3 regions of the Nakamurella sp. UYEF19 genome follow, and region 2 is predicted to be linked to each of the others. Evidence: riboswitches for the same ligand, from Rfam matches in the RefSeq annotation. Region 2 holds a riboswitch; each other region holds the start of a gene.

Region 1 (6,538 bases), on a different contig from region 2:
GTCCATCATCTCGCTCATCCACGGGAACGGGTTCTCGGTCGGCAGATGCAGGGGTGCCAGCCCGATCTGGGCACATCGCCGGTTGGTGACGAACTTGATGTACTGCTCGCACTGCGCGGCGTTCAGGCCCAGCATCCCGGTTGGCATGGTCTCCCGGCCGTAGGCGATCTCGAGTTCGCAGGCTGTGGCGAGCATTCCGCTGACCTCGGCCTGGAATGCCTGGGTCCACAGGTGCGGGTTCTCGATCTTGATCTGGTTGATCACGTCGATGCCGAAGTTCAGGTGGATCGACTCGTCACGCAGGATGTACTGGTACTGCTCGGCGATGCCCACCATTTTGTTGCGACGCCCGAGCGAGAGGATCTGGGCGAAACCCGTATAGAACCACATGCCCTCGAAGATGACGTAGAACGCGATCAGGTCGCGCAGGAACGCCTGGTCCGACTCCGGGGTGCCGGTGCGGAACCCCGGATCCTCCAGGTGCCGGGTGTACTGCAGTGCCCAGGCGTCCTTCTCGGTGATCGAAGGTACCTCGCGGTACATGTTGAAAAGTTCGCCCTCGTCGAGTCCGAGCGAGGTGCAGATGTACTGGAACGTGTGGGTGTGGACGGCTTCCTCGAACGCCTGACGCAGCAGGTATTGCCGGCACTCGGGATTGGTCAGCTGCCGGTAGACGGCGAGCACGATGTTGTTGGCCACCAATGACTCCGCGGTGGCGAAGAAGCCGAGGTTGCGCAGCAGCATGCTCCGTTCGGCTTCGGTCAAGCCGTTCGCGGACTTCCAGAGCGCGATGTCGGCCTGCATGGACACCTCGGTGGGCATCCACTGGTTGTTGCAGGCGGCCAGGTATTTCTCCCAGGCCCAGTGGTACTTGAGCGGTAGCAGTTGGTTGACGTCGGCGCGGGCGTTGATCATCGCCTTGTCGCCGACGGCGACGCGTCCGCCGCCGGCATCGATGGAGCCGAGTCCGCTGACGGGGTCGTCCAGTTTCGTCACAAGATTGGTCATTTCTCTCTCCACAATCAGGTCGGGGTCTTCGGGTTGGACGGGCCGGAACTACTGGCAGGCTTCGCATTCGGGGTTGTCGACGGAACAGGCGAGGACGTCCTCGGCGGTCAGCACGGTTCGGCCGACCGGCTCCTGGATGGCTACCGGGGTCACCGGAGCAGGGGGCGCGGCAGCGGGGGCGACCGGGGTGGCACTGACCGCATTCAACTTGCCGTCGGTGCCGTTGATGGTCGACTTCTCCACGTGTGTGGCCGAGCTGGACCGGAGGTAGTAGGTCGTCTTGCATCCGGTACGCCAGGCCAGGCGGTAGGTCTCGTCGAGCTTGCGCCCGTTGGGCTGCGCCACGTACAGGTTGAGGGACTGGGCCTGGTCGATCCACTTCTGCCGACGGGAGGCGGCGTGGATCAGCCACGAACTGTCGATCTCGAAGGCCGTGGCGAACAACGCCTTCACGTCGGACGGGATCCGGTCGATCGGCTGTAGAGACCCGTCGAAGTATTTGAGATCGGCGATCATCACCTCGTCCCAGAGGCCCCGCTCCTTGAGCACCGCAACGAGATGCTCGTTGATGACGGTGAAGTCGCCGCTCATGTTGGACTTCACGAACAGGTTGCGATACGTCGGCTCGATGGACTGTGCCACTCCGACGATATTGGAGATGGTGGCCGTCGGCGCGATGGCCATGACGTTCGAGTTCCGCATTCCCTGCCGGTTCACCCTGTGACGCAACCCGTCCCAGTCGAGACGCTGGGTGCGGTCCTGCTCCAGCAGGCCGCCTCGGTGCTGGTCGAGAATGGCGACGGAATCGATCGGCAGGACTCCCCGGCTCCACAGCGAGCCCTCGTACGAACCGTAGCGACCACGGGTCAGTGCCAGGTCCGACGATGCCTCGATCGCGAAATAGGAGAGCTGTTCCATCGACGTGTCGGCGAACTCGACCGCGGCGTCGGAGGCGTAGGCGATGCCCTGGACGTACAGCGCGTCGGCAAACCCCATGAGGCCCAACCCGATCGGGCGGTGCACCAGGTTCGACCGGCGTGCGGCCGGGATCGTGTACATGTTGATGTCGATGACGTTGTCCAGCATCCGGACCGCGGTGCGCACCGTCCCGCGGAGCCGCTCCACGTCCAGCCCATCCGGCCGCACGTGCGCGGCGAGGTTCACCGAACCGAGGTTGCAGACGGCGACCTCCGGGGCGCCGCCGGAGTGGCTGCCCGCCTTGGTGTTCAGGGTGATCTCGGTGCACAGGTTGGAAGAGTGCACGACTCCGACGTGCTGCTGCGGGGACCGCAGGTTGCACGGATCCTTGAAGGTGATCCACGGGTGCCCCGTCTCGAACAGCACGGTGAGCATCCGGCGCCACAGCTCGACGGCCCTGACCCGACGGAAGACGGCGATCTCCCCGCGGTCGGCGGCGGCCTCGTACTCGGCGTAGCGCACGGCGAAGTCGTTGCCGTACAGGTCATGTAGATCGGGGGCCTCGTCCGGGGAGAACAGGGTCCACTGGCCGTCGCTCTCGACGCGGCGCATGAACTCGTCCGGCACCCAGTTCGCGGTGTTCATGTCGTGGGTGCGTCGGCGATCGTCGCCGGTGTTCTTCCGCAGGTCGAGGAATTCCTCGACATCGATGTGCCACGTCTCCAGGTAGGCGCAGACGGCGCCCTTCCGCTTGCCACCCTGGTTGACGGCCACCGCGGTGTCGTTCGCGATCTTCAGGAACGGGACCACCCCGGAAGAGAGTCCGTTGGTGCCGCGGATGTGCGCCCCGATGCCACGCACCGGGGTCCAGTCGTTGCCGAGCCCACCGGAGAACTTCGCCAGCAGCGCGTTGTTCTTGATCGACTGGAAGATGTCGTCGAGGTCGTCGTCGACGGTGGTCAGGAAGCAGGACGACAGCTGCGGCCGGGTGGTGCCGGCGTTGAACAGGGTCGGGGTGGAGGCCATGAAGTCGAAGCTCGACAGCAGCCGGTAGAACTCGATCGCAGCGGCCTCCCGGTCCGGCTCCCGTACGGCCAGCCCCATGGCCACCCGCATGAAGAAGGCCTGCGGTAGTTCGTATCTGGTGCCGCGGTGGTGCAGGAAGTAGCGGTCGTAGAGGGTCTGCAGGCCGAGGAAGGTGAAGTCGTTGTCCCGCTGCCCATCCACCGCAGCGCTGATGCGCTCGAGATCGAACTCCGCGAGCTGCGGATCCAGCTGGCCCAACTCGATCCCCCGTGCCAGGTAGGCGGGGAGGTACTGCGCATAGCCGGCCGTCATCTGCGCGGCGGTGGCCTGTGTCGGCGCGTCGTGCAGGAAGGTCAGGGCCTCGGCCCGGAGCGTGTCGGCGAGCAGCCGCGCGGCCACCTGCGAGTAGGCCGGCTCGGTCTCCACGAGTCCGCGGGCCGCCATGATCGGCGCCAGCCCGAGTTCGACCGTCGTCATGCCGTCGTAGAGGTTCGCCTGCGTACCGGCCAGGACCAGCGCGGCATCCGTCTCGCCCAGGCCGGCGCAGGCCTCGTCGATCACCGAGCTCAGCCGTTCGCGATCCAGCCGGGCGAGCGTCCCGTCCGGCCAGGTCACCGACATCGACGTCTGGATCGGAACAGGTTGCGACACAGCGGTGTTCCGCTCGTCACGAGCACGGCGGTGCTCCTCGCGGTAGAGGATGTAGGCGCGAGCGACGGCGGCGTGACCGCCCCGCATCAGCACCAGTTCGACCTGGTCCTGCACGTCCTCGAGATTGATCTTGCCGCCCGGGGCATGGCGACGGTGCAGGGTGCCGACCACGTCGTCCGCCAGTTGGGAGACCAGCGTCCGGAGCCGTGAGGACGTCTGGGCCCTCTCGCCCTCGACGGCCAGGAACGCCTTGGTGATGGCCACGATGATCCGGCCGGCGTCGAACGGGGCGGTGGAACCGTCACGGCGGATCACCGACAGATCGGTGCGGAGCTTGAGGTCGTGACGCAGATCAACGGGGTCGGGGGCGTCGGGAAGGTGAAGACCGCGCAGGGTCTGGGTCATGCTTTCTCCTCGCGAGAAAAGACCGGTGACGGCGGATCTCGGGGAGGATGCGCAGGACCGTCCTGGAGGCAGCCCGATCGGGGTGCCCAGGATGGCCTGGAGCGCAGGGACCCTCCCACGGGGTCGACCGACGGCGCGCACCGGCTGGCGCGCGCACTGATGGCAGGTCTTCGGACTCGCGGGCACGACCGGCTTCTGACACCGATCTCCTACTGGCCGTCGCTTCCCGAACGCCGGAGCGTTCAGTGCTTCATGACGACTGTCGTTCCCACTCACCGCTGCGGGGCAGTCCCGGATTCACACCGGATTCCCTGTTGGCACGCCCTCCCCGGAATTGCTCACTCCGGGTCAGGCGAACCACCAGCAGAACGGACAGTACATGTGGGGGGCATGTCGATCAACAACCCCCACATGTCGTGTTGGGCGTGTCGTCGAGCCGAGCTGAGACGGACCGGGCCCGACCTTGCTCACTGAAGCTGATGCTGCACGGCAGAAGTGGTTCGACGCGCTCTGACAGCGCTGCCCAGCCCGACCGTGACCACGCCGACCAGTACCACCGCACCGCCGATCAATTCGCCGGCCACCGGGACCTCGTCCAGCCAGAAGTAGGCGATCAACACCGCGAACGCGGGAACGAGGTACAGCAGAGACGTCGAGGTCACCATCTCCAGACGTCCGACGGCGTAGCCCCACAGGACGAATCCGAGGGCCGACGGAAAGACGCCGAGGAAGGCCACCGACCACCACGCCCCCGCAGACGCGCTCCCCATCTGGCCCCAGGCTCCGGGAAGGGCGGGCAGCAGCATGAGAGTGCCGGCGACCATGCCGTAGGTGGCGACCTCGACGCCGCTGTAGCGACGCAGGAGCGGCTTGATCATGGGGTGGTAGATGCCCTGGACGATGGTCACACCGATCAGGATCCACACCGACGAGGACAGCGACAGTTCCGATCGTGCGGACGCGACCAGGGCGACACCGGTGATCGCCACCGCGCTGCCCACGATCTTGATCACGGTCAGCCGTTCGCCGAACGCAACCGCTGCCACCGCGACGCTGACCAGCGGAGCGGCCGCGACGATCATGCTGGCGGTACCGGCCGGCACCGTGACCTCTCCCCAGTTCAGCAGGATCTGGTAGGCGGCCATGCCGAAGAACCCGCAGCCCAGGATCAACGGGACATCCCGCAGTGCCGGGAGTTTCACCTTCAATACCGGGGCGAGCAGAAGCAGCACGGCCGCGGCCACGGACAGTCGCGCGACCGACAGACCGGCGACGCCGAACTCGGGCACCGCCACCCGCACCGCCGGGAAGGCGCCGGCCCAGAGCACGACGACACCGAGACCGGCGAACAGTGCGCGCTTGGACGTCATACCCCGAAGCCTGCGCACTTTCGTGCGGTACGTTCATTTACTTCTTCAGTACTATCTCATCATCTTCGGTGATGTGTTGGACCCCCGGAAGCTGCTCGAACGGAGACTCTCGCGCACGGCCGTCTCGAACAGCTCGTCCAGCCCGATCCCGGCCGCCTTCGCCATCATGCTGATCACGCTCTTGCGGGCGAACGAGCTGTAGAGGCCGGCCTCGAGGAACCAGGGCTGCCCGCTGGGGTCGATCCGGAAGTCGAACAGGCTGTAGTGCCGGCAGCCAAGGGCGACATGGCATTGCCGGGCCACCTCCCAGACCCGGCGGGTGATCGGATCATCGAGCGCCACCATCCACGCCCTGGTGCTGTCCTTGGCCACCAGATTCAGCTCACCCCCGCCGGTGCGGCTGATCTTGTCGTCATGGTTGCGGATCGGCTTGGTCGCGCTGTCGACGTTGTACTCCTCGAGGGGCAGACAGATCAGCTCACCGTCCCGGACGATGATGCCGCAGCGCACTTCCCGCCCCAGTTGGACGAACGACTCGACCAGGGCCTCGTCGGAATGCTCGAGAGCCGCGTCCAACGCCTCCGCGAATTCGTGGGGCGCGCGCACGAGGGTCACTCCGAGCGAGTTGTCCCCGTCCACCGGTTTCACCACCACCGGAAGGGCCAACGACGGCCGGTCGCCGCGGCGAACCGTCTCCCCGGCAGGCACCAGGACACCGGCCGCAGCGACCACCGCCTTCGCGTGTGCCTTGTTCGCAGTCAGGGCCATCACCTCTGGCCTGTTCCCGACGAAGGGAACACCCAGCACATCGAACAGACTGCGGTAGGACGTCATGCCGGGAACGCAGAACATCTGCGGCACCACGACACCGGGCGCCATCGCGGCGATGTGCCGGATCGCGTCGCCAACCGACATCGCCGCCGCCGCGGAGATGGCCGCCTGGCTCAGGTCTACGGGAAAGCGCCATAGCAGATCCGGTGTGACATAGGCGATGTGGAAGTCGTAGCGCTCGCTGTCGGCGGTCGCCTCCAGGCAGTCCGCGGCATAGAGGCGGGACAGGTCGGCCAGGAAATCGCTGACGGCCGACCCGGTGAGGTGCAGCACCCGGAGCGTCACGGTTCAATCCCCCGACGGCTCGACGAGCTTGCCGATGTTGAAAT
Region 2 (6,538 bases):
ATCGGCGACCGCACCGCCGTGCACTGAGTTTGCTGTCGATGGGCGTTGCTGTCATTGCGACTCGTCAAGGACGCCGCGGACCGGCAACACCGCGGGCCGGCCGTCCTCGTCCAGCACGATGCGCACCCTGGCGCCGTAGAAGCGTGCCACCGTGGCTTCGGTGAGCACCTCTTCCGCCGTGCCCTGCGCCACGATCAGACCATGGTTCAGCAGCATCAGGCGATCGGCGTACTGGCCGGCGAGGGTCAGGTCGTGCATGGTGCTGATAACCGCGAGATGCCTTTCCCGGCGGAGTGTCTCGATCAGTTCGAGCACCTGTTGCTGATGCCCGACGTCGAGGGCGGTGGTCGGTTCGTCCAGCAGCAGGATGGGGGCATCCTGGGCCAGAGCCCTGGCCAGGAGGACCCGTTGGCGTTCGCCGCCGGACAGGGTGCCCACCACCCGATCGGCCATGTCCATCAGGTCGAGTTGGACGAGCGCCTCGTGGACCGAGTGCAGATCCCGCCGGCTCTCCACGGCCATGGCGTGGATGTGCGGGGCGCGGCCGAGCAGCACGTAGTCGGTGACGGTGATCCCGTCCGGGATCACCGGTGTCTGCGGCACCAGTGCGACCGCCTGCGCCCGTTGCCGTCGGTTCAGCGAGGTCGATGACTTCCCGGAGAGATCCAGGGAACCCCGGCCGGTCACGATCCCCGCGAGATACCGTAGCAGGGTTGACTTCCCGGCCCCGTTGGGGCCGATCACGCAGAGCCAGTCACCACGGTCGACGTTCAATTCGATGTCCGACAGGACCGTTCGGGAGCCCAGTGTCACGCTCACCCCATGAGCCGAGATCACGACGTGTCCCGTCTGGAATGCCGCAGCACAAGCACGAAGAAGGGGGCGCCGAAGAAGGCGGTGATGACACCGATCGGGATCTCGTCCGGAGCCGCGACCGTGCGTGCCAACAGGTCCGCGGCGCAGAGGAACGCTGCGCCGAACAACAGCGAGAGCGGCAGGACGACGCGGTGGCTGCGGCCGGCCAGCAGTCGGACGGCGTGCGGCACGATGATGCCGACGAATCCGATCAGGCCCGAAACCGACACTGCCGCAGCGGTTCCCAGTGATGCCGCAACGATGACGACCAGTCGCGTCCGGCGGACGTTGATCCCCAGGGTTGCCGCCTCGTCGTCGCCGACGGCTAGCACGTCCAGGACCCGCCGCTGGGTGAGCAGCACGATCCACGAGACCGCGGCGTAGGGGAGCAGGAGCAGGACGTCGTTCCAGCCGGCGGTGGAGAGCCGGCCGAGGATCCACGAGTACACCTGACGGATGGTGTCCTGGTTGCGTTGCTGCACATAGGTCTGGATCGCCGTCAGGAAGCTGCCCACCGCGACCCCGGCCAGGATCAGCGAGGCCGTCGACGGCCGACCGCCACCGGACACGCCGAGCGCGTAGGTCAGGCCGACGGCGCCCAGGGCTCCCAGGAATGCTGCCAGTGGCGCACCACCGACCGTCGACCCGCCGTCCACGCCGCCGACGAACACGAGGGTGACTGCGAGGCCGGCCCCGGCCGCTGCGCCGAGCAGGTAGGGATCGGCCAGCGGATTGCGGAAGACCCCCTGATAGCTGGCTCCGGAAATGGCCAGGGTTCCGCCGACCAGCAGGCCGAGAACGACCCGGGGGAGCCTGATCTCGTCGATGATGGCGATCTCGGTTGGGCTCAGCCCGGTGCTTCGGCCCAGTAGGTGCCCGAGCGCGGCGAATGGCGGGATGGTCACCGGGCCGATGACGATGCCGGCGACGGCGGCGACCACGACGGCGACAACACCGGCCATCACCCAGAACGGGCCGAGGCGGGAGCGCTGCAGGGTCGCGGGCAGTGACACCTCCCGCAACCCGTCGCCGAACAAGGTCAGGACGTCCGGACGGACTTCACGGCCTTGATGATGGCCGCCAGCAGGTTGACGACACGCGGCCCCCAGCGGCTGGCCACGTCGTCGTCCAGGGAGACCACCTGCTTGGCGCCCACCGCGGACAGGACCGAGAAGCCAGGCCGAGCAGCGAATGTCGTTGCGCTCTGCTGGCAGCACTTGGTGTCGGCCAGGAAGACGAGGTCGGGGTCGGCCTTCACCAGGTACTCGGCCGACAGCTGCGGGTACGGGGTCGCTTTCGGGTTGTCGGCGTCGGCGATGTTCTTCAGACCTGCCAGCGTGTAGAGCTGGCCCACGAAGGTCTTCGAGGATGCCGTGTAGAGGGTGTTGTCGAGTTCGTGGAAGTAGGTCAGCGGGCTGGTGCGCTTCGGCACGGTAGCGATCAGAGCGGTGATCTTCGCGCGCATGTCGTTGACCGTCCTGATCGCCGCGGCGGTGTGGCCGGTGGCCGTTCCCAGCGACTGGATCTGCCGGTAGGTGTCGTCCAGCGACGTCGCGGCCGGTTCCACCAGGACCGGGATCTTCAGCTTGGTCAGCTGGGCCTTGATGTTGTTGATGTCGTCCGAGAGCACAACCAGGTCCGGGCTGTACTTCGCGATCGATTCCACGTTCGGCTCGTAGGCGGACAGCTTGGTGGTCGGCACGCCGGCCGGGTAGTTGGAGTTGCTGTCCACCGCCACCACCTGGGCGCCGGCGCCGATCGCGTACAGGTCCTCGGTGGCGCTCGCGGATAGCGAGACGATCCGCTTCGGGGCCGAGTCGGCGGGCGTTGACTGTGCCGGTTCGCTCGAGCTTGCGGGGGCGCTGGACGTCGCAGCCGAGCTTGCGGGGGCGCTGGATGTTGCAGCCGGGGCCGACGACGCCGGAACCGACGACGATGGAATCGACGACGCCGGCGCGGACGCGACTGTGGGGGACGACCCCACCGCGGTGGGAATGGTGGTTGCGGAGGAGGCGGTCGTCCCGCTCGAGGTGCCGCACCCGGAGAGCAGCGCGCACACGGCCACGATTGCGGCGGCGGTTCCTGACTTGAAACGCCCTGACTTGAAACGCCCTGACTCGAAACGCCCTGACTCGAAACGCATGGTGTCCCTCTTGCAGATTGTCGAGGGAAGCCTCGCTCGACGGCAGGAGAGCTGCCGCCAACCGGGGCCCATTCCTCGAGGCCGGTTGATCACGCCCACCCGTCAGGCGACCTGGCTAGCCCCCGGGCCGGAGCACGGAGGACCACAGTTGCGGGACAGCGCCGGTTTCGCACCGGACTTCGCTGACGGGGAGCAGTCCTCGCGACCCTACGGTCGGCGACGGAACACCGTCAACCGGGGCGAGCGGAGCGACGGGGATGTCAGCCGCGATGCCCGGCCGCGGCATAGCGTTCGGCGAGTTCGACGCAGGCCGCGGCAAGCTCGGGCGGGCCCATCACCTCGAAGTCCGCAGCGAAGGTGCTGACGAGGGCGGCCAGGCCGACCCATGACCACGCGCCGAGGCCGAGGGTGCAGGTGTTCTCGGAGGTTTCCTCCACAGTGGCGCCCTCCGGTGCCCACCGTGCGACAAGAGTGGCGGGCGCGTCGAGCTCCACGAAGCCCTGGCAGGGCCAGCGCCGCCGGGTCGAGCCGCGATCGAATTGCCGTGTCACGTAGTGACCGACATCATCCGCGGGTAGTTCGCGGCGGTCGAACCGCGGGCCTGTTCCGAAACGCGGAGTGAGGCGATCGACGCGGAAGGTGCGCCAGTCGGCCCGGTCCAGGTCCCAGGCCACCAGGTACCACCGCGCACTCCACATGACGAGGTGGTGTGGCTCGACCCGCCGGGGTGGGAAGAAGGCGGTCACGTCGTGCCGTGCGTCGGCATGGTCGGGAGCGGAGGCGTAGTCGAACCGGAGCACCTCGCGATTGCGCATGGCGGTGCCGACGGCGACGAGGACCTTCGGATCGACTTGCGGCCGCATCGGATCTCGTGTGCTGCCGACGGCCGTGATCTCCACGGCGTCGATCTGGTGGCGCAGACGTGCCGGCATCACCTGGCGGATGGTGGTGAGTGCTCGGGCCGCGGCGTCGTCGATACCGGCGACCGTGGTCGGTGCCGTCTGCAGGGCAAGGGCCACCGCCACGGCCTGCTCGTCGTCGAACAGCAGGGGAGGCAGGTCGGCGCCCGCATCGAGGCGGTAGCTACTGCCCGGTCCTTTGGTGACGGAGACGGGGTAGCCGAGAGCACGGAGTCGGTCGACGTCGCGCCGCACGGTCCGCATGCTGACCGCGAGCCGGTCGGCGAGCGTCGATCCGGCCCATTCGCGCCGTGCCTGCAGCAGCGACAGCAACAGCAGTAACCGGGCGGAAGTTTCTCGCATTTCTGGAGTGTGGCAGAAATAGCGGCCAGTACCAGGCCGCTTCTCCGAGCACGGTCGGCCCATGACCAAAACGAACGCCCCCGAGGGCGAACAGGATGTCCGCACCGAAACCGCGCCGAGGCCAGCACTATCGGGCCGATCGGCCACCATCGCGCTGGCCGTGGTGTTGATGGCCTCGTTCATGGAACTGCTCGACGCCACGATCGTCAGCGTCGCCGCCCCGGCGATCGCGCTGGATCTCGGTGTCGGCGAGGCTGCCCTGCAGTGGACCCTCGCCGGTTACACGCTCGCGCTCGGCGCGGGGTTGATCACCGGGGGCCGCATCGGCGACCAGTTCGGTCGACGGCGGATCTTCCTGGTCGGCCTGGCTGCCTTCGCGATCGCCTCGGCGTTGTGCGCCCTGGCGCCGACGGCCGGACTGCTGATCACCACCCGGGTCGTGCAGGGCCTCGCCGGCGGAATGATGGTGCCGCAGGTCTTCGGCATCATCCGGTCGACCTTCGCGCCGGCATTCACGGCCAAGGCCTTCGGCGCCTACGGGGCAGTCCTCGGACTGGCGTCGGTGGCCGGGCCGCTGCTCGGCGGCCTGTTGGTGGATGCCGATCTGTTCGGACTGGGGTGGCGGACGATTTTCGGGGTCAACGTGCCGATCGCGGTGGTCGGGCTGGTCCTGGGTGTCCGGTACCTGCCGGAATCCAGTTCGACCTGCCGGACGCGGCTCGACCTGGTCGGCGCAGTGCTGGTGGCCGTGGCCGCTGTCCTCGTCCTGCTGCCGCTGGTGCAGGGCCGGGAGTGGGGTTGGCCTTGGTGGGGTTGGGCAATGCTGGTAGCGGCCATACCCGTTGGCGGACTGTTTCTCTGGCGTGAACAGCGTCTGGTGCGAAACGGCGGGCAGCCGATCCTCGATCCCGCGCTCCTCCGCATCCGTGCCTTCGCGGGCGGGCTGGCCGTCTCCCTGCTGTTCTTCGGCGCGATCGGCTCGTTCTTCCTCCTGCTCTCCCTCTACCTGCAACTCGGAACCGGTCGCAGCGCCTGGGAAACCGGACTCGTCATTTTTCCGTACGCGATCGGATCGATGGTCACCTCCGGGATCGGTGTGCAACTGGCCGCCCGGGCCGGGCGGCCACTTCTGATCTCCGGAGCGCTGGTGATGGCGGTGTCCCAGGTCGTCCTCCTGCTGGTCGTCGACGGTAACGGCAACCCCGGCTACTGGCTGCTGGCGCTGCCCCTGTTCCTCGGTGGTCTCGGTCTCGGCCTGACTGCGCCGTCGTTGGTGAACGTCGTGCTGGCCGGCGTGCCGCGGCGCCACGCGGGCGCCGCCGGCGGCCTCCTGACGATGATCAACCAGATCGGCGGAGCGGTGGGCGTGGCCCTGCTCGGCGTGCTGTTCTTCGCGCGACTCGATCTGGACCTTCAAGGCGGCGGAACACCACTCTCCGCCTACAGCAACGCTTTTGCCGCCATCGTGCCGTGGCAGATCGGCTTCTACGTCCTCGCGGCGGCGCTCATGCTGCTGCTCCCGGCCCGCGCCGCTTCGACGAACGAGCACGGGTAGGGCCGGTCAGCCTGGGGGTGGGCCGGTCCCGCTCGGAGCGAGACCGGCACCCCGGCCGTCGACCGCCAGCAGGTCGGTGAGCTCCTGGATGCGGTCGGCGAGTTCGGCGACCTGGGCCCGACTGGCGATCTGGCTCGCCTCGTCCTTGTCGGCCACCTGCTGGACCAGCCAGGAGGCGATGGTCGCGGTGATCGTTCCCAGAAGGGCGATGCCCCCGATCATCAGGGCTACGGCGATCATGCGGCCGGTGGTGGTGTGCGGCGTCAGGTCTCCATAGCCGACTGTGGTGATCGTCGCTGAGGCCCACCACACCGCATCGCCGAAACTCCTGATGGTCGCCCCCGGATCGGCGCGTTCGGCTTCCAGGACCGACAGGGCCGCAATGTAGACGAGCACCACCGTCGAACCGATGGCGTAGGTGACCACCCGACCTCGCAGGCCGTTGCCGGCGGCACGTTGGAAGACCGAGAGCAGCGCTATCAGGCGAAGCAGCCGCAGTGGTCGAAGAATCGGTAGCGCGACGGCGGCCAGGTCGAGCAGATGCCGCCAGAACCACTGGGCCCGGGGGTCAGCCAGCTTGAGCCGCATGACGTAGTCGATGAGGAATGCGGCCCAGGTGATCCATTCGACGATCTCCAGCCAGTCGTCGACATCCGGATGGGGCCGCCCCAGCACCTGCCAGGAGTACGCGGCCAGGAAGACGATCGCCGCCGTCATCAAGGG
Region 3 (6,538 bases), on a different contig from region 2:
TCGTCCACCTGGCTATCGACTACGTGGTGCATTTCGTCAAGGCGAATGGCTCCACGTCGCCGAAGGTCTTCAAGCTCGCGGTACGTGATCTTCCGGGTGGGCAGGATCTGGCCATCGTCAAACGACATTCGTTCCGGCCCATCACCACTCGCGTGCACTACCCCGGTAGACACCGCATCGAGTTGCAGATCAACGGAAGACCGTCCGGAAGTGCCGCGGTCGATTTGCTCAGTTGACCGCGAGAATGCAGTCGCCGCAATAACTTCCACTGTTCGGTGGGGCGATCCGGTAGATCAGGCAGCAGCTCCGCCGGCGGCCGTCGCGGCCCGGGGTCCCGACGAACGTGTCGCGAAGGGGTGATCCGGCAAGCACTTCGCCGGCGAGCGCGCGAGCTCGGTCGGCCAGATCGGGTCGGATACTGGAGACGGTGTTAGCGGCCCCGTTCACGGCCGAGAATACGTTGCCCCACAGTACTTTCCGAGAGACAGAAAGTCCGTTCGTCCGGTCGAGCAGGTCGATGATCGGCGCACCGACGATTTGGGTCGTCCCGATCCCCGGTGTCAGCGCGGAGCGCGGAACGGAGAGCGGCAGGATTCCGCCCACCACCGGCTGCCACCTCACCCCGGTGAGGTCGAGCCGGTAGCCGAGGAGCGCAGCTCCGAACGCCGGGCAGACCAACCTGGCGACGAGACCGAGATGACCCACCGAGGCGGCGACCCGCAGTTCGACCGGTGCCCCGGACATCGCGGTCAGTGCGTCCTGGACCTGCCGGTAGCGCGTCAGAAGAGTTGCGGAGCCATCGATCAAGGCACCAATCGGTTGCCAGGGATCACCGTTGTTGCTGCTGTTGTTGCCGTCGCCGCTATCGGGATCGCTGATCTCCATTGCGAAATGCGGTCCGAGATCAGCGATCTCGTCGATGACGTCGTCAGACAGCCGCTTTCTCCCGATCACCTGACGCCTGTCGAAGACGGTCCGTCGGTTCCAGCACCCGGTGGGCCAGCGGAGCGAACAGCAACCCGATGGCCGCCCAGAGGACGAGCTGGGCGCCCACCGAATACAGTCGGAACTGGATCAGATCGTCGGCCGGGAAACCGGGGAAGACGATGGTGCCCTTGGTATCCAGCAGGGGCAGTGGCGTCTCGGTGGCCTGCGCCCCGTAGTGCTGGACGTTCGTGGCGAGCATCCCGAATGACGGCAACAGGGCTGTCGCCGCGCCGATCACGACGACATAGGCCGCCGCGGCGATCAGTGGCGCGTTCCAGTGGCCGAAGCGTGCCGTCAGCCGCTTGCCGAGCAGCACGGCGAACGCGAGGAACACGATTGCGGCGGCCACCATCAGCAGATACAGAACGCTGCGTTCCTTGATCGTGTCCTTGTGGCCGATGGCCGGAGGGTTGGCCGGATAGGCAAGAAACGGCACCAGGTAGAGCGCGAGGAATCCTCCGCCTGCGACGAGGACTGCGAGCGTCCGAGGCCGGAGCGCGCCCACCCGGCCGAGGGACACGGTGTAGACCACCGCGAACAGGGTGCCAACGGCAGCACCGAAGAGGATCATCCCCACTCCGATGCCGAGATTGGCCTGGATCGTCCGGCTGAAGATGTCGTGGCCGTGTTCGTCGACGGGCAGGCCCGCAGCCTTGTCCAAGGCGTGCTGCGCCTCGTCCCGTGCGGATTCGTAGTCGATCGCCCTGTTGATCACCGGTTCGGCGAAGATGCGAGTGAAGGCGAGCGCCAACAGGCCGGCGATGGCGCCGACCAGCAGGCCTCTGAGAATCAATTTGGCTGCGATGTTCACGGGCTCGGTGACTGAGATCGGCTCAGTGACAGGGGAAGCCGAGGAAGTGGCGTGCGTCGTGCACGAATTCGTGGATGGCGGTGTTGCTCCCGAAGACCGAGGTGGCGCCCTGGTCGATGCCCACGAAGTAGTACACGGCGAGCGCCAGGGATGTGGCCGTGATCAGCCAGGCTGCAGCCTTGGACAGTGGGATGACGACCTGGGTGGGGATGGCCGTCGGTGACGCCACGCTGGTGGCAGCAGTGGTCATGGTGGAGCTCCTTCCGGGATTCTGCGTCCCGTGATCGAGGGGGCACGTGAAGGCGGAAGACCTGACTCACAGAAACCGGGGAGACCCCGAACGCTGCTCACAGTGGCGCGACCGTGCCGGATTTACACCGGCTTCCTCACACCTTCACGAGCCCAAACCGTAGCCCCCCGGGTGCGCGCAGAGCAATGGCCCCACGGGCGCCCCCGGGCCATGGCCCCACAACGGTCCGATCACGCCGCCTTCTGACGGTCGATGGGGTTGCTGTCAAGAGTGTTTCGCAGTAGGACGTCGACGATGTCACCGATGCTGACCTTCTCTCCGGCCCACCGCGGGCGGATGGCTTCGGACCCACGATCTGTCCACCGGGTGATCTCGTCCAGATCCCGGTCCAACGGGAAGGTAGTCCTGAACCCGGACCCGTCGCCTTGATCGACACGGAAGCGACCGGGCTCGAGCACGATGCCTCCGGGGTCGGTGAACTGCCACCGGGGTACCGACTTCGTCGAGTCCGCCGCGGCTGCGACGCCGAAACCGGCTTCGTGGACTGCCATGTGGTGGAGCTGGCACAGCAGAACCAGATTGCCGAGATCCGTCGTACCACCGGCGGCCCAGTGCTGCACGTGGTGGGCCACGAGGTGCGTCGTCCGGGCACAGGACGGGAACTGACAGCTGCCGTCCCGGACCATCAGGGCCCTCCGTTGGTGCGGCGAAACCAGCCGTCGCCTGCGGCCGTAGTTCAGGACCGCGCCCGCGTGACCGCGGACCATGGCGACGACCATCGCGTCGCACGCCAGCCTCGCCGCCGTTCCCGGTGCGACGCCACCGATGCGGGCGACCTCGCAGCATTTCTCCGCGGGGACCGCCGAGACGTCCAGGTGCTCGTGCTCGTCTGCGGCCCGCAGCCTTTCGGCCGCCGGCGGCGCCTCCGATGGGGAACTCAGTGGCTCAGGCGCTACCGATTCAGGCGCCACCGACTCGGGGACCGGCAGTCCGACCGTCTCGGCGAGAAGGCGGGCATCGACGTGCACCACGACCAGATGGCGATCCTCGCCGGACGGATCCGCGGGGCTGCCGGCCAAGAACCCGCGCGCGACGCGGAGCAGCGCATCGACGCAGCTCACCGATGGATCGGGTGCTCGCCGAACCGCGGAGGCTTCCACAGTGCAGTTGTCGAAGATGCCGAAAGGGGCTCCGGCACCGGGCGGCTGCGTGGAATCTGCTGATGGTGATGATGTGCCAGGGGTGGCGTCGGCGCGCTGCGCTGACAGCTGGTGCGCCGACGAATCAAGGGCCGCGATGAGTTCCGCCCCCTCCTCGGCCGGCAGGCGGGCAGTCAGGACCACCATCCCGTCGTCGTCGACGAACCACCGGGCCTTGCGTCGTTTCTGTTGCTCCACCCGATCCGGATCATATTTGCGGAACTTTCGGGTGGAGGTCTCGAACTGCGAGGCGGTCAGGGTCTGGGCCAGCGAGAGCAGGGTGGCTTCCTCGACACGGCCCGCGATCCGAGTTGCCTCACGGACCTTGGAATAGGACAACCGTCCGGCGGCGAACTCGCCGTGGATCAGCGGCAACGTGCGGAGCGCCCGCGCGACACGAACGTGTTCGCGGGCTGTGCCGAGACTCATCGAACAGGAATACGCGACCCAGTGAGCGCAGTCGCGGACGCCGTAGCCGAACCAGGCCAGCGTCTCGTCGCACTCGGCGACCAGATCGAGCCACCAGCACTCGGCAGACGCCATCCGGCCGGCAGCTGCGCTCAACCGGACGCGGATCAGTTCCAGCTCGTCGTGACCTAGGTCGGTCGGTTTCGAGGTCGGTATTAAACTCGGCGGGTCGGCCTTCGGATCGATGCTGAGCACATTCACGGGCTGCCTCTCGGTTCGAACATGGGATGATCACTGCTGGTCGGAGGGGGGCACCGACACTGTTTGTACGTACGTTCGAGGCTAGTCCGGACCACCGACAGTCCTTGGTCAAGAGGACGCGGGAGGGCTGTCGAGGCGATCGGAGACGTTCCAGCCCGGAACGCTCATGGGACGAATCGGACATGCAGGAGAGCCCCTGATCTGCCGAGACCGGCCCATGCCGAGACCGGACCGTCGCGAGACCGGACCGTCGCGAGACCGGCCCATGCCGAGACCGGACCATGCACGGCGGGCGCCAGAGGGCCGGGTTCGGACGGGGTCGGACGTTCCAGCCCGGAACGGCTATGGGACAAAACGGACATGCCCCCGCCATCCGAAAGACCGGTGGCGGCCGACCACCCCGACGGAATTCCGGGAAGCGACCAGCGGAGTCGACGGATCGAGCTCGTACGTCGACCCGTCAGCGGCGCCGGTGGTGTTGGATGTACCCATGACGAGCCCCGGCGCGGACGATCCCCACGACATCGCGGACACCCAGATGTTCCGGCGGTTCGTGGAGTCAGGTCCCCAGGGATCGGGTTCCGAGACAGAGGCCAGGACCGGGCTGCAGCGGCTCTGGGTCTGGCCCGGCCTGCTGATCCCCGTCATCCTGTCGATCGTGATCGTTGCCGTCGTCCTGGTTTTGGTGCTCTGACCGGGTCGACGACGGCTACGGGTGAGATGCGGGTGGAGTTCAGTGACCGCGATGGTCCTGGATGGTGATCCGCGGCCCGAATCTTGGTTTGAACGCCTGCCCGCTGACTTCCAGCAACCGAACCACCCGATGACGGTGCGGCCGTAGCGGCTCGAGGTAGGCGACCATCTCGGCGTCGTCGATCGGTCGGCCGAGCATCGTCCAGCCGATCACCCCGGACAGGTGGAAATCGCCGACGGACAGGGCGTCTGCGTCGCCGAGGGCACGTTGCCCCACCTCGGCGGCCGTCCAGGCGCCGATCCCGGGGATCGACATCAGCCGGGCACGGGCACCGGCCGAGTCCAGGCCGGTGCAGCCTTCCAGTTGTCGCGCGAACCGCGCGCACGTCACGACGGTCGACGAGCGCTTCGGGTCGACGCCGGCGCGGTGGAAGTCCCACGACGGCACCATGCGCCACTGCTCGGCAGTCGGCGGCACCCGCATGCCGGTGGGTGCCGGGCCTGGAGCATCCGTCCCATGTCGGGTGACCAGCACCCGCCAGGCCCGGAACGCCTCCTTCCCGGTGACCTTCTGCTCGAGGATCGCCGGGATCAGGGACTCCAGGACCCGGCCGGTCCGGGGGATCCGCAGTCCGGGGTGGCGCCGATGGGCGTCGACCAGCTTGGGGTCCTCCGGTGCGAAGGTGCTTGAATCGTCCGTTTCGCCCAGCAGGTCGCCGAGGCCATCGATCAGTTCGGCAGCGCCCGGACCCCAAGCACGACAACGGATCTGATGCGCGCCGAGTTGATCGAGCAGATAGGTGACGGGCCCAGTGGGCATCATCGACGTACGCCAGATCGTGCCGTCGGCGCCGGCGGAATGGCACGGGTCGCCGGGGCCGTGGCGGAGCGGGCCGATGGTGGAGGCCAGGTCGACCGGGCGCGCGGATTCGAGCACTCTCTCGGTCATCGGGTCGCCCATGTCGTCAGCGATTCTATTCTTCATCGCATGGGTCGTTTTCGAGGTCGGGTGGCTGTGGTGACCGGCGCGGGTTCGGGGATCGGGCGGGCCCTGGCGGTTGCGCTGGCCGCGGCGGGGGCTGTGGTGGTGATCTCCGACGTGGACGAGGCCGGTCTGGCGGGGACGGTGGACCTGGTCCGCTCGACGAGCCCCGCCGTAGCGGCGATGCTGAGATCGGACCGGCTCGACGTGACCGATCGGGAGGCCGTGCTGAGGTATGCCGAATCGGTCGGGCTGGAATTCGGCCGGGTCGAACTGGTCATCAACAATGCCGGCGTCTCGCATGGCGGTGATGTGCTGGGGATGAGTTTTACCGATATCGAACGCGTGATGGCGGTGGACTTCTGGGGCGTCGTGAACGGTACGAAGGCCTTCCTGCCGTATTTGATCGCCTCCGGCCATGGCAATCTGGTGAATATCTCCAGTCTCTTCGGACTCGTCGCGATGCCGACGCAGAGTGCCTATGTCGCCGCGAAGTATGCCGTCCGGGGATTTACCGAATCACTCCGGATGGAGATGCTGATCGCGCGTCATCCGGTCGCCGTCACATGTGTACATCCCGGCGGCGTCCGGACCTCGATCGCGCGCAACGGCACGGTCAACGCGGGCGAGGAGCCCTCGGGCCGTTCAGATCTGTTCGAGGAGAAGCTGGCTCGGACCTCCGCCGCCGACGCCGCTGCGATCATCCTGCGGGGAGCCGCGCGAGGCAGGCCGCGGGTGCTGGTCGGGAACGACGCGCGGCTCGGGCATGCGGTCGGGTCGCTGTCGAACCGACTCTGGCAGCGAGCCGTCGTCACCGCTTTCGGCCGCCTGTGAGTGGTCCGCAGGTGAGCGCATCCACGCGATTCGCTGACACCGATTTTACTTGTTCTTGAACCGGTAGAATCGGTGGAAATCGCAACCAGCACGACACAGACACGACAGCGACA

What was found. Region 2 has a riboswitch for cobalamin ahead of ABIB25_RS05995 (ABC transporter substrate-binding protein). Riboswitches for the same ligand answer to the same signal wherever they lie in the genome.
Region 1: it holds a riboswitch for cobalamin, as region 2 does, so the genes downstream of both, ABIB25_RS08285 (ribonucleoside-diphosphate reductase subunit alpha) here and ABIB25_RS05995 (ABC transporter substrate-binding protein) in region 2, are expected to answer to the same signal.
Region 3: it holds a riboswitch for cobalamin, as region 2 does, so the genes downstream of both, ABIB25_RS14395 (CbtB domain-containing protein) here and ABIB25_RS05995 (ABC transporter substrate-binding protein) in region 2, are expected to answer to the same signal.

What each region holds. Positions count from the first base shown of each region.
Region 1 is NZ_JBEPNO010000003.1:463,513-470,050, forward strand. Features, by position in the region: gene ABIB25_RS08280 (ribonucleotide-diphosphate reductase subunit beta) at 1-1,008, opposite strand, end outside; gene ABIB25_RS08285 (ribonucleoside-diphosphate reductase subunit alpha) at 1,057-4,008, opposite strand; cobalamin riboswitch at 4,153-4,388, opposite strand; gene ABIB25_RS08290 (DMT family transporter) at 4,476-5,378, opposite strand; gene ABIB25_RS08295 (D-alanine--D-alanine ligase family protein) at 5,430-6,494, opposite strand; gene ABIB25_RS08300 (ATP-grasp domain-containing protein) at 6,498-6,538, opposite strand, start outside.
Region 2 is NZ_JBEPNO010000002.1:603,493-610,030, forward strand. Features, by position in the region: gene ABIB25_RS05980 (adenylate kinase) at 1-27, shown strand, start outside; gene ABIB25_RS05985 (ABC transporter ATP-binding protein) at 52-819, opposite strand; gene ABIB25_RS05990 (FecCD family ABC transporter permease) at 834-1,817, opposite strand; gene ABIB25_RS05995 (ABC transporter substrate-binding protein) at 1,895-2,998, opposite strand; cobalamin riboswitch at 3,087-3,223, opposite strand; gene ABIB25_RS06000 (helix-turn-helix transcriptional regulator) at 3,259-4,260, opposite strand; gene ABIB25_RS06005 (MFS transporter) at 4,322-5,815, shown strand; gene ABIB25_RS06010 (potassium channel family protein) at 5,822-6,538, opposite strand, start outside.
Region 3 is NZ_JBEPNO010000009.1:107,374-113,911, reverse strand. Features, by position in the region: gene ABIB25_RS14410 (YhaZ family DNA alkylation repair protein) at 1-236, shown strand, start outside; gene ABIB25_RS14405 (hypothetical protein) at 229-954, opposite strand; gene ABIB25_RS14400 (CbtA family protein) at 929-1,792, opposite strand; gene ABIB25_RS14395 (CbtB domain-containing protein) at 1,821-2,048, opposite strand; adenosylcobalamin (AdoCbl) riboswitch at 2,053-2,212, opposite strand; gene ABIB25_RS14390 (HNH endonuclease signature motif containing protein) at 2,279-3,916, opposite strand; gene ABIB25_RS14385 (hypothetical protein) at 4,407-4,610, shown strand; gene ABIB25_RS14380 (DNA-3-methyladenine glycosylase family protein) at 4,650-5,594, opposite strand; gene ABIB25_RS14375 (SDR family NAD(P)-dependent oxidoreductase) at 5,598-6,425, shown strand.